3 regions of the Gordonia sp. 11cp genome follow, and region 1 is predicted to be linked to each of the others. Evidence: predicted binding sites of a transcription regulator. Region 1 holds the regulator's gene; each other region holds the start of a gene.
The links. The regulator LexA, encoded in region 1, represses DNA repair genes until DNA is damaged. The targets are predictions, from matches to a motif close to CGAACANNTGTTCG.
Positions count from the first base shown of each region.

Region 2: a site for LexA is predicted at 2,166-2,179, ahead of AC3B6C_RS19025 (DUF222 domain-containing protein). Genes of this name have one in related genera too.
Region 3: a site for LexA is predicted at 1,453-1,466, ahead of AC3B6C_RS04745 (HNH endonuclease signature motif containing protein). Genes of this name have one in related genera too.

Region 1 is NZ_CM173437.1:4,091,330-4,095,303, forward strand. It holds gene AC3B6C_RS18340 (phosphoenolpyruvate--protein phosphotransferase) at 14-1,723, shown strand; gene lexA (transcriptional repressor LexA) at 1,701-2,405, opposite strand; gene AC3B6C_RS18350 (LysM peptidoglycan-binding domain-containing protein) at 2,673-3,212, shown strand; gene nrdR (transcriptional regulator NrdR) at 3,312-3,803, shown strand; gene hrpA (ATP-dependent RNA helicase HrpA) at 3,777-3,974, opposite strand, start outside.
Region 2 is NZ_CM173437.1:4,237,272-4,241,245, forward strand. It holds gene AC3B6C_RS19005 (RsmB/NOP family class I SAM-dependent RNA methyltransferase) at 1-589, shown strand, start outside; gene AC3B6C_RS19010 (dihydrofolate reductase family protein) at 605-1,240, opposite strand; gene AC3B6C_RS19015 (SRPBCC domain-containing protein) at 1,237-1,716, opposite strand; gene AC3B6C_RS19020 (ArsR/SmtB family transcription factor) at 1,716-2,060, opposite strand; gene AC3B6C_RS19025 (DUF222 domain-containing protein) at 2,251-3,510, shown strand; gene AC3B6C_RS19030 (hypothetical protein) at 3,608-3,916, shown strand; gene AC3B6C_RS19035 (TPR repeat domain-containing protein) at 3,916-3,974, shown strand, end outside.
Region 3 is NZ_CM173437.1:1,102,088-1,106,061, forward strand. It holds gene AC3B6C_RS04745 (HNH endonuclease signature motif containing protein) at 1-1,429, opposite strand, end outside; gene AC3B6C_RS04750 (acetate/propionate family kinase) at 1,700-2,902, opposite strand; gene pta (phosphate acetyltransferase) at 2,899-3,974, opposite strand, start outside.

The DNA.
Region 1 (3,974 bases):
GAGAGGCAAGACGATGGCGCAGATCCTGACAGGGACCCCGGTGGTTGGCGGACTGGCGCACGGTCCGGCGCTGTGGCCGGGCGAGCGGCCCGATCACTCGCCGGAGACGCTCGGCGTCGGCGTGGAGATCCCCGAGGAGCGGCGCGCCGACGAGGTGACGCGCTTCGCCTCGGCTGCCGGGGCCGTCGCCGCGCGACTGCGCACGCGCGCCTCCCAGAACACCGGGGTGGCCGCCGAGGTGCTCGCGGCGACCGCGGGGCTGGCCGAGGACCGGGGATGGATCGGTTCCGCCACGGCGCTCATCACCAAGGGCGCCTCCGCCGAAGCCGCGGCCGTCGCGGCCACCGAGCAGTTCGCGGCGGTGTTCACCAAACTCGGCGGGCTGATGGCCGAGCGGGTCACCGATCTCAACGACGTCCGCGACCGCGTGCTCGCCGAACTGCTCGGCCTGCCCGAGCCGGGTGTGCCGACACCGCAGGTGCCGTCGGTGCTGCTCGCCGACGATCTTGCGCCCGCCGACACCGCCGGCCTCGACCCCGCGAGCACGATCGCCCTCGTCACCCGATTGGGCGGCCCCACCAGTCACACCGCGATCATCGCGCGGCAGCTGGGCATCCCGTGCGTCGTCGCGGTCACTGATCTGGCCGAGATCGATTCCGGCACAACCGTTCTCGTCGACGGAACGACCGGCCGTATCGAGGTCGAGCCCGACGCGGACACGGCCCGGGCACGCGTCGAGGAGGACCGGCGACGCGCCGAGGTCGTCGCCGGCTGGACGGGTCCGGGGCGCACCGCCGACGGCGTGGGTGTGTCAGTGCTCGCCAATGTCGCCGACGGATCGTCGGCACGGGCCGCGGCCGGACACCCCGTCGAGGGTGTCGGACTCTTCCGCACCGAACTCGCCTTCCTCGAACGCGCGGACGAACCGTCGGTGGACGAGCAGGCCGGGATCTACCGTGAGGTCCTCGGTGCTTTCGACGGGCGGAAGGTGGTGATCCGCACCCTCGACGCCGGCTCGGACAAACCGCTCCGCTTCGTGACGCATCCCGACGAGTCCAATCCGGCGCTGGGGGTCCGTGGGGATCGAATCGCCCTGGCGCATCCCGAGATCCGCGCACATCAGCTCGACGCGATCGCGCTGGCCGCCGTCGGCTCGAAGGTCGCGCCGTGGGTCATGGCGCCGATGATCGCCTCGCCGGCGGAGGCGCGGGTGTTCGCCGCGGAGGTCCGGGGTCGGGGTCTGGTCGCGGGGGTCATGATCGAGGTGCCCGCGGCGGCGATCCTCGCCGAGGCCGTGCTCGCGGAGGTGGACTTCGTGTCCATCGGTACCAACGATCTGACGCAGTACACGATGGCGGCCGATCGGATGTCGGCCGATCTCGCCGGGCTGACCGACCCGTGGCAACCCGCCGTGCTCAGCCTGATCGCGGGTGTTGCCGCCGCGGGTGTCCGACAGGGAAAGCCGGTCGGGGTCTGCGGTGAGGCGGCCGCCGATCCGAATCTCGCCTGCGTCCTCGTGGGTCTCGGGGTGACCTCGCTGTCCAGTGCGCCCGCCGCGGCCGCGGCGGTGGGGGCCAGGCTCGGTGCGGTGACCACACAGGACTGCCGCGCTGCCGCCGACGCCGCGCTGGCCACATCCGATCCTGCCGCGGCGCGCGAAGCGGCCGCGGCAGTGCTCGACCGTTCGGTCGGCGGAGAGGTCAGATTCGCCGCATCACGGTGACGACCTTGCCGAGGATCACGGCGTCGTTGCCCGGGATGGGATCGAACAGTTCGTTGTGCGGCATCAGCCACACGTTGGCGCCCTGACGCTTGAAGGTCTTCACCGTGGCCTCGCCGTCGATCATCGCCGCGACGATGTCGCCGTTGTCGGCGACGTTCTGCTGCCGGACCACCACCCAGTCGCCGTCACAGATGGCCGCGTCGATCATCGATTCGCCCACGACGCGCAGCAGGAACAGCGAGCCTTCGCCGACCAGCTCGCGAGGAAGCGGGAACACGTCCTCGACCGCCTCCTCGGCCAGGATCGGACCACCGGCCGCGATACGACCGAGGACCGGCACGAAGGTCGGCTCCGGTAGCTGGCCGGTCGAGGGGGTCTCCGGCGACGGCGGCTCGCTCGGGGCGATGTTGACCGCGCGGGGTCGGTTCGCATCTCGCTTGAGCAGGCCCTTGCGTTCCAACGTTCGCAGCTGGTGGGCAACCGACGATGTCGAGGCGAGCCCGACCTCGTCGCCGATCTCGCGGATGCTGGGCGGATAACCGCGCTCGCGAACCGAGCGGCGGATCACCTCCAGGACCCCGAGCTGTCGCGGGGTGAGTGAGGCCTCGGCGGCGGCGACGTCGATCGGGGCCTCGTCGTCGACTCCCCGCGCTCGGCCGCGCCTGTCGCCGGTGTCACTCATGTTCGGTTCCTCTCGTCTTCGGAACGTGCAGGTAGATGGCCCGTGGGATGTCCGGTGGGGATGTTCAGCCGGGTCCGAGCCTAGCGGAGTGCGACCCTCACCTCAAACATTTGTTCGATGTGTCGCGAGACTTTGTCGGTGCGCCGTGCTACAAATTCGAACATCAGTGCATCGAACACCTGATCGAAGTTCGAACACCGACAGCACCACACACCACACCAGAAGATCTCACCCAGAGGATCTCGCACCGAACACTCGGAGGGCACCATGCGCACCGACACTCTCGTCGCTCCCGTCCGTACCGACCGTCCCGACACCGTTCGGGCGCGTACCGATCGCGCCGATCGCGTCCGGACCCGTGCCCCGCTGTCCGACGGTCGCCGCCCGGTCGACAACCGGCCGGCAGGCAACCGTCCGGCGGGCGGGTCACCGCTGACCCCGCGTGTCGGCGCCACGAGCTGCGGCTCGGCGGTGGGGTCCAGGGGCCGGGGCCCTCTCGCGCCGGATGCCGCGGTGTTCCGTCGCCGTCGCCGCACCGCGGTGGCGGTCCTCGCCGGCGTCGGGCTGGCGTTCGTCGTGTGGGTGTTCGGCGTCGTCGGCCAGAACTACTCGGACTCGATGACCCCTGCCGCCGTGAGTGCGGAGGTCGTCCACGTGCGCGCGGGGGACTCCCTGAGCACGATCGCCGGCCGGGTGGCGCCGGAGATGCCGCGCGAGATCGTGATCGACGAGATCGTCGCGATGAACGATCTGCCCACGAGTGCGCTGCAGGTGGGCCAGCCCCTGCTCACCCCCCGGTACCGCTGAGGCCGGGCGGTATCCTCGATGTCACAGGGGCCGGCCGAGAAGCGGCGGGGCGCACGGATTCGGTGCGTTCCAGCGTCCCGCGACCTGCGTGAGGACACGATGCGCTGCCCCTTCTGCAAGAACGACGACACCAAGGTCATCGACTCGCGTGTCGCAGACGAAGGGCAGGCCATCCGACGCCGCCGCTCGTGCGTGGAGTGCGGCCGCCGTTTCTCGACCGTGGAGAGCGCCGTGCTCGCCGTGGTCAAACGCAACGGTGTGACCGAGCCGTTCAGTCGCGAGAAGGTGATGCGCGGTGTCCGACGCGCCTGTCAGGGCCGACACGTCGCCGAGGACGCACTCGCCCAGCTCGCCCAGCAGGTGGAGGACACCGTGCGCGCCAGCGGATCGGCCGAGATCCCCAGCAACGAGGTCGGTCTGGCGATCCTGGGTCCGCTCCGCGATCTCGACGAAGTGGCGTACCTGCGGTTCGCCTCGGTGTACCGGTCGTTCGACTCGGTGGAGGATTTCCAGCGCGAGATCGACGACCTGAAGTCGGCGTCCGGCGGGCGGGCCGACACCGTCTCAGCCGAGCCGGTCCAGAGCTCGTAGGACCCGTTTCTCCGAGACGGGAAACGCGGTACCGAGACGCTGGGCGAACAATCCCACGCGTAGTTCCTCGACAAGCCACTGCGCTTCGTCGTCGACGATCGCCCGTCGGTGTTCCGGCACCTGTTCGAGTCGTTGGGCCCACCGTTCGACGACTCGATCGATGACCGCCAC
Region 2 (3,974 bases), 150 kb from region 1:
TGTCGATGACGGCGGGCGATGGCTCGACATGTGCGCCGGCCCCGGCGGGAAGGCCGCACTCATCGGTTCGCTCGCCGAGATCGACGGTGCCCGGCTCGACGCGGTCGAGGTGTCCGAGCATCGAGCCGGGCTGATCCGCAAGGTCGTGTCCGATCTGCCCGTGACCATCCATGTCGCCGACGCGCGGTCGAGCGGACTCGACACCGGTTACGACCGGATTCTGCTCGACGCCCCGTGTTCGGGGCTTGGCTCGCTGCGCCGACGACCCGAATCCCGCTGGCGCCGGACCGCTTCCGATGTCGACGAACTCGTCGTTCTGCAGAAGCAGTTGCTGACCGAGGCCCTACGGTTGGTGAAACCCGGTGGCGTCGTGGTGTATTCGACCTGTTCGCCGCACCCGGCCGAGACGACCGCGGTGGTGGCCGACGTGGTGGCGTCGGTCGACGGCGTACGCCAGCTCGATGCCCGCCCGCTCGTGACGGTCGGCAAGCTGGGCCCGGATCTGTTGGGCGACGGCCCCCACGTGCAGCTCTGGCCGCATGTCCACGGCACCGACGCCATGTTCCTGGCGGCGTTGACGCGTGACTAGCCCCCAGCTCGCGGTCTATCGGGTCACGGCGCTCGCTCCTGCGTAGTCCGCGACCGCCGGCGGTCCCACCGCCTCGTACTCGAGAATCATCAGACCTCCGGTCGTGGCGTGGTGTTCGGCCAGTCGGAATCCGGTCCCGACCCTGTTGCGGCCGAACAGCGTTCGCCCGGAGCCCAACAGGGTGGGCGCAACCACGAGGCGCAGGGTGTCCACGACACCCGCCTCGAGAAGCGACGACGCCAGCGTCGCGCTTCCGTGGACCTGCAGCTCACGGTCGGAGTCTGTGCGCAGGTCCCTTATCGCGCCGATCGGGTCGTCGACCAGCAGTGTCGCCGGCTGCCATGCCAGATCAGTCTCGGTGAGTGAGCTGCTCACCACATACTTCGGCAGTCCATTCATCCGCACCGTGAACGGGTCGTCGGGATCGGTGATCGCGGGCCAGTCGCGGGCGAACGCCTCATAGGTGCGCCGTCCGAGAAGTAGCCCGTCGGCGAGATCGAGCCACCGCGACGCCTGGCGGATGAACTGCTCGTCCATGTGAGGCACCAGCCAACCGCCCGCGAGGAATCCGTTCGAGGTGTCCTCGTCGGCGGCACCGGGACCCTGGGTGACCCCGTCGAGTGTGATGAACTGCGTGATGGTGATCTTCATTGTGAGACTTCGCGTTCCACGAGCGCGGCAAGTGCGGCGGTGACCGAACCCCAGCCGTCGTAGAAGCCGAGTTCGTCGTGGCGGTCACGGTCAGACGGACTGCGATGGCGCACCACGACGTTGTACTCGGTTCCGTCCGCATGCTCGGCTAACGTGATCTCTGCGGTCATGGCGACGGGTGCTGGTTCGGCGGGACGCCACGAACTGTCGACGGCATTGGTGAACACCAGACGCTCGCATACGTCCGCAACGAGGAAGACGGCATCCATGTGCGGGACGAAAGTGGTTCCGTCCTCGCTCATCCGGGTCACGAGCGCACCGCCGGGCGCGGGCTCGAGGCGGTCGACACGGGTGACCGTGGGGGCCGGAGTCCACCACTTGGCAAACTGATCGGGTTGAGTCCACGCGTCCCAGATACGTTGTCGCGGAGCGCGGATCACCCGCTGCAGGGTGAGGTCCAGTTCGGGGTCGATCATCATGTCTCCTCGGTGTCGGTGTCGGTGTCGGTGACGAAGTGTTCGAGTCGGTCGGTGCGTTCGGTCCAGACGGTCCGCTGATGGTCCAGCCAGGTGGACAACCGTCGTAGACGACGTCGGTCGAGCGTGCACATACGCGTGCGGCCCACCTTCTTGGTCAGAACCAGCCCGCTGTCCTCCAGTACGCGTAGGTGTTTCATGAAGGACGGCAGAGTGATGGGGAAGGGGTGGGCGAGTTCGCCGACGCTCGCCGGTCCGCGCCCCAGCCGCTCGACGACGGCGCGGCGCGTCGGGTCGGAGAGCGCGCCGAAGATGTCGTCCAAAGGGACCGTACTATGTGCCATATGGCTAAGTGTTGCAGATTCCATCACTGATCTCAATGGCTAAGCATTCAGACGGTCCCGACCCTGTGGAAAGCGCCCGCTGATGTGGCCGAACTTCGGTAGTATCGAACGTATGCACGAGGAGACTTCGAACACAACAGTTCGGCTGGACACGGATCATCTGCGGTCCATCGTGAGGGGGCTCGGCGGGATGCTCACCGGCGCGGACGAGGCCGAGTCGGTGTGTCGGCTCACCCTTCTCGAAGAGATCAAGGCGGCGTGCACCGCGGCTCAGGTGCGGGAGACCGCGAATCTCGATGACCTGCGCGCGGCGGATGAAGCCGCGCGGAACGTCCCGCACCAGCGGCGCGGTCGCGGCCTGGCCGCCGAGGTCGGCCTGGCCCGGAAGGTGTCTCCTCGCAAGGGGAGTCAGTGCCTCGGGTTCGCCCGCGCCCTGGCGTACGAGATGCCGCACACTCTGGCGGCACTCGCCGACGGAGTCCTCACCGAGTGGCGGGCGATGATCCTGGTACGCGAAACCGCCTACCTGATCCGTGAATCGCGCGAAGAGATCGACCGCCGGATGTGTGGTGATACAACGGCATTGACAGGCGTTTCCGATCGCGAGATCGAGGCCCTGGCCAAACGCCACGCCTACGAGCTGGAACCCGAAGCGGTGGCGGCACGTAAGTCGAAGGCCGAGAAGGATCGTCACGTCACCATCCGGCCCGCTCCAGATCTGATAACGCAACTGTCGGCGCTGCTGCCGATGACCGAGGGGATCGCGGTGTACGCCGCGCTGAAGAAGCACGCCGACTCGGTGGTCGGGACAGACAGCCGAAATCACACACAGGTCATGGCTGACACCTTGGTCGAACGTGTCACCGGTCGTTCCGTTGCGGAACCGACGCCGATCGCGGTGAATCTCGTTCTGTCCGAACGGTCTCTGCTCGGCCTGGACGACGCCGCCGCCGAGCTCCAAGGGTACGGACCGATCCCGGCGACCGTTGCGCGGCTTCTGGTCGCCGATTCGGTGACCGCTGCGGGGGAGACCGCATCGACGCTGCGGAAGTTGTACGCAAGACCCTCCGATGGCGCGCTGGTGGCGATGGAGTCACGCGCGCGAGGTTTCCCGCCCGCGCTGGCCCAGTACATCCGGATGCGTGATCAACGGTGCCGAACTCCGTACTGCGGTGCGCCGATCGCCGAGATCGACCACGCCAGACCGCATCGTCGCAACGGCCCGACCAGCGCGGTCAACGCCGACGGAACGTGCGTGATCCACAACCGCGCCAAGGAGGCTCCCGGGTGGTTCTACGACGTCAGAGTCGTAGACGGGGTGCGCGTGATCGACGTGATCACCCCGACCGCGGCCCGACATCGGAGCGTGCCTCCGCCTGCGATCGGACACAAGCCAGCTGCACGGAGTGGTGTCGAGACGCGGCTGATCCAGATACTCGCCGCCTCCTGAGTGTGGATGACCGACGCACGGTGGGGTCGAGTCGTACTAAGTTGTTCGTCGTGGCGGTGTGCCACGTCGAGGATTGCTGCAAACTCGGGGGGTTTGTATGGCTGAGCGCTTTGGTGTCGAGGAACTGGGTGCCATCACCGGCGTCGGAGATGCGCTGGCTCGGTGTTCCTCGGAGACCCGCGCCCTGTGGACCGGGAAGTCCGCTTTCGGCGACGCCTCGAACGCGATGCCGGCCTCGGCCATCGGGGCTGCGTGCGCCGGCAAGGACGAGACCGTCCGGTCGCTGCTCGGCCGGGCGGCCGCGAGGATGGACCAGGTGTCGCAGACCTGCTACCAGGCAGCCGGCGAAGTCGCCGACACGGAGGAGTCGCTCGCCAGCGGTTTCCGCGCGATCAGCGAATTCTGATGTCGCGTCCATCGCGCTCCATCGTCAACGGCTGGGACCTGATGTCTCTCGATGCTGC
Region 3 (3,974 bases), 2.5 Mb from region 1:
GCACGGTGTTCAGATGCTCTGCGAATCGCCGGGGTATGTCGGGTCGGCGGTTGAGGCGGTCGGGGTTGGGTGGCCCGCCGGGTTCGGCGTTGAGTGTCCAGACGCATCGGCCTTCGTCTGGTCCGGACCGTTCGATGCGGGTGGTGTACTGGCCGGGGTTCGTGCCGACCATGCGGTTGTGTCGTGGGCATGCGGGTGCGAGGTCGTCGATGTCGGTGAGACCACCCTTGGCCCAATCCTTGTGGGCGTGATGGAGTTCGACGTGGGTGGCGGGTTGATCGCACCCGGGAGCCGAGCACACTTCGCCGTCGGGGCGGGCGAACGAGACGAGGCGTTGTTCGCGGGTGGCCAGACGTTTGCCCCTACCGAAGTGCAAAGGCACCGCGGTGTGATCTTTGAAGATCGCCAACCACGGCTGAATGTCGCCGGCCATGGCGATCAGGTCGGGGATGGGCAGCAGGGTGCCGGTGGCGGTGGTGGCCAGGCCGGCTTCGCGGATCAGGTCGCCGAGGTCGGCTTTGATGATCAGCTGCACGGGCAGGCCGCGGTGCGAGGTGCCGAGCCTGCCGTCGGCAAATCCGGCGGTGAGTGCGGCATCGAGGGCGTCGTGGTTGATCTGGGCCAGGGTGCGCCCGTCACGATCGGCTGCGGCTGCCACCGCATCGGGGTCGGCGGTGCCGCCCGGTCCGCTCGGTGAGGCGGGGTCGTCGGGGTTGTTGAGTCCAGGTTTGCCCCAGACCGCGAACATCATCGAGATTCGGGCGACGAGTTCGGGGGTCAGGGTGCCCGATATCTTGGCGGTGCCGTCAGCTCGTTGCCGACCGATCCACAGGTTGCGGCGTCGTTTGTGGTCGGTGTCGTCGGCGAGTGTGCCGTCGGGGTCGAGGTGGGCGAGCAGGCGCGCGCCGAGTTGGGTGATGTCGGCGGGGGTGTGGGCTACGGCGATCTCGGCCATCTGTCGTTCGGCAGCGACCTTCACATCGTGGTCGACAGCGTTCGGGATGTGGTCGAGGACGTCGAGGGCGGCCTGGATGTGTGCGGTTCCGACAGTCCCTACGGCGAAAGCTTCTGCCAGTGTGGGGTGTTCGGGATCGAGGCGTTCGCCGTTGAGGCAGGTGAGGGTGGCGGTGGCGTTGAGGTGCTTCCGCCGCCGCACAGGATTGGTGATGCGGAGGCTATGGTTCATGAACTGGGTGAGAGTGCGGTATCCGGTCTTGCGTGGCAGGTCGCGAGCCTCGACTTCGGCGACTTGGCGGTCGCCGGCGTAAGTGGTTCGCGCGATGGCCCGTTCGGTGGCAGAGGCGATGTCGATCAGTTCTTCGTCGGTGCATGGGGCCAGGTCGACCGTCCGCAGTTCGTCGAGGATCGCATTCAGCTCGGCCACCAGCTCGACAGCACGGGGTTGTGATGCGGCGGATTCGTCAGACATGGTCACCCCCCGGAGACGTTGCGCGAATACATGTTCGAGTGTAGCGGCTATAACGCTGGTGTGCAACGGTTTTCGATGACCCGCTGCAGAGCGCATCTTGTCGGTGGTGCGTGGTAGAGGCGGCCGAATATCGAACCACCCTGCGGCTTGGTCTCTTACCCGTCAGCCTTCCGAACGCAGCCATCCTGGAACATCAGCGGCGCCGTACTCCTTCAGTGCCGGTATATCGACCTTCGAGTACGCCGTCGAGAAGATGCCGACCACCGGGAATCAGCCCGCCACCACCGCAGCCGACTGCCTCGCGATGGCCAGCTCTTCATTGGTCGGCACCACGAGCACATCCACTGCGCTGTCATCCGCCGATATCCGCCGAGTAGCCTTGCCGCGCACAGTGTTCCGCTCCTCGTCGACGACGATCCCGAACCCTTCCAACCCTGCCAGCGCACGAGACCGGACGACTGCCGAGTTCTCACCGACTCCGGCGGTGAAGGTGATGGCGTCGACGCGCCCGAGGGCGAAGGCGTAGGCGCCGAGGTAGCGACGTAGGCGATGGATGTAGACGTCGAAGGCGCGACGGGCCGCGTCGTCGCCGGAGTCCATCAGCTCGGTGATGGTGCGGAAGTCGTTCTCGCCGCACAGACCTCGAAGTCCCGAACGCTTGTTGAGCAGCGTGTCGATCTCGCCGACCGACAGATTCGCCACCCGGTTCAGGTGCAACACCAGCCCGGGGTCGATGTCACCGCTGCGGGTTCCCATGACCAGCCCCTCCAGCGGGGTCATACCCATCGACGTGTCGATGGGCTGTCCGCCGGCGATCGCCGAGGCCGACGCGCCGTTGCCGAGATGCAGCACGATCTGGTTCAGCGACGCCGGGTCGCGGTCCAGGAACTCGGCCACCCGGCCGGCCACGTACTCATGGCTGGTGCCGTGAAAACCGTAGCGGCGTATCGCATGTTCGTCGGCCACCGCACGGTCGATGGCGTACGTCGCGGACGAGTCGGGGAGCCCGTGGAAGAAGGCGGTGTCGAAGACGGCGACCGACGGGACATCGGGGAGCAACTCCTGTGCCGCCAGGATGCCGACCAGGTTGGCCGGATTGTGCAGCGGTGCCAGCGGGGAGATCCGCTCGATCTCCGAGATCACCTCGGGGGTCACCACGGTCGGCTCGTAGAACGACCTGCCGCCGTGGACCACCCGGTGCCCCACCGCACTCAGTCCCGCCTTCGCCAAGTCGGTTCCGTTGTCGGCGAAGAAACGCTCCGCACGCCGGACCGCGGCGAGGTGATCGTCGAGTTGCAATGTCTCGGTGACCGTCTCACCGTTCTGCTCATGCGTCATCGACGAACCGGCATCGCCGATCCGCTCCGCGATGCCCTCCGCGACCACCGTCCCGTCCGCCGGCTGCACCAGTTGATACTTCAGCGACGACGAGCCGGCATTGAACACCAGCACCGCACCGGACGCCCCGCTCATCGACCGGCCTCGGCGTCGTCGGTGTCGGCGTTCCCGGCGATCGGGTCCACATCCCCCTGCTGGGCCTGGATCGCGGTGATGGCCACGGTGTTCACGATGTCGGAGACGAGAGCTCCACGACTCAGATCGTTGATCGGCTTGTTCAATCCCTGCAGCACCGGGCCGATCGCGATCGCGCCCGCGCTGCGCTGAACCGCCTTGTACGTATTGTTGCCGGTGTTCAGATCGGGGAAGATCAACACGGTCGCGCGACCGGCGACCGGCGAATCGGGCATCTTGGTCTTCGCCACCGACGGTTCCACCGCGGCGTCGTACTGGATGGGTCCCTCGACCAGCAGCCCTGGTTCCCGCTCGCGTACGAGTTCGGTAGCCGTCTTGACCTTCTCGACGTCGGCGCCCGACCCGGACGTTCCCGTGGAGTAGGACAGCATCGCGACCCGCGGATCGATGCCGAAGGCCGCCGACGTCTGCGCCGACGAGATGGCGATGTCGGCGAGCTGTTCATCGGACGGGTCCGGGACGATGGCGCAGTCACCGTAGGCCAGCACCTTGTCGGCCAGGCACATGAAGAACACGCTCGAGACGGTGGAGACCCCCGGTTTCGTCTTGATGATCTCGAAAGCCGGCCGGATCGTGTGTGCGGTCGTGTGCGACGCCCCCGAGACCATCCCATCAGCACGGCCGGTGTGCACCATCATCGTGCCGAAGTAGGACACATCCCGCATCTTCTCCTGTGCCCGTTCAAAATCCATGCCCTTGTGTTTGCGCAGATCGGTGTAGACCCGGGCGAACTCGTCGAGGTACTCGGACTCGGCCGGGTCGATGACCGTCACATCGGCCAGGTCGAGTCCGAGTTCGATGGAGCGTTCCCGGACCGTGTCGGGATCTCCGAGGATGGTGAGATCGGCGACGCCGCGCCGGGCAAGCCGGTTGGCCGCGCGCAGGATTCGGTCGTCATCCCCCTCCGGCAGCACGATGTGCTTCCGGTCGGCACGCGCGCGGGAGATCAGCCGGTACTCGAACATCTGCGGCGTCACCACCGTCGGCGTCGACACGTTGAGGTTGTGCATGA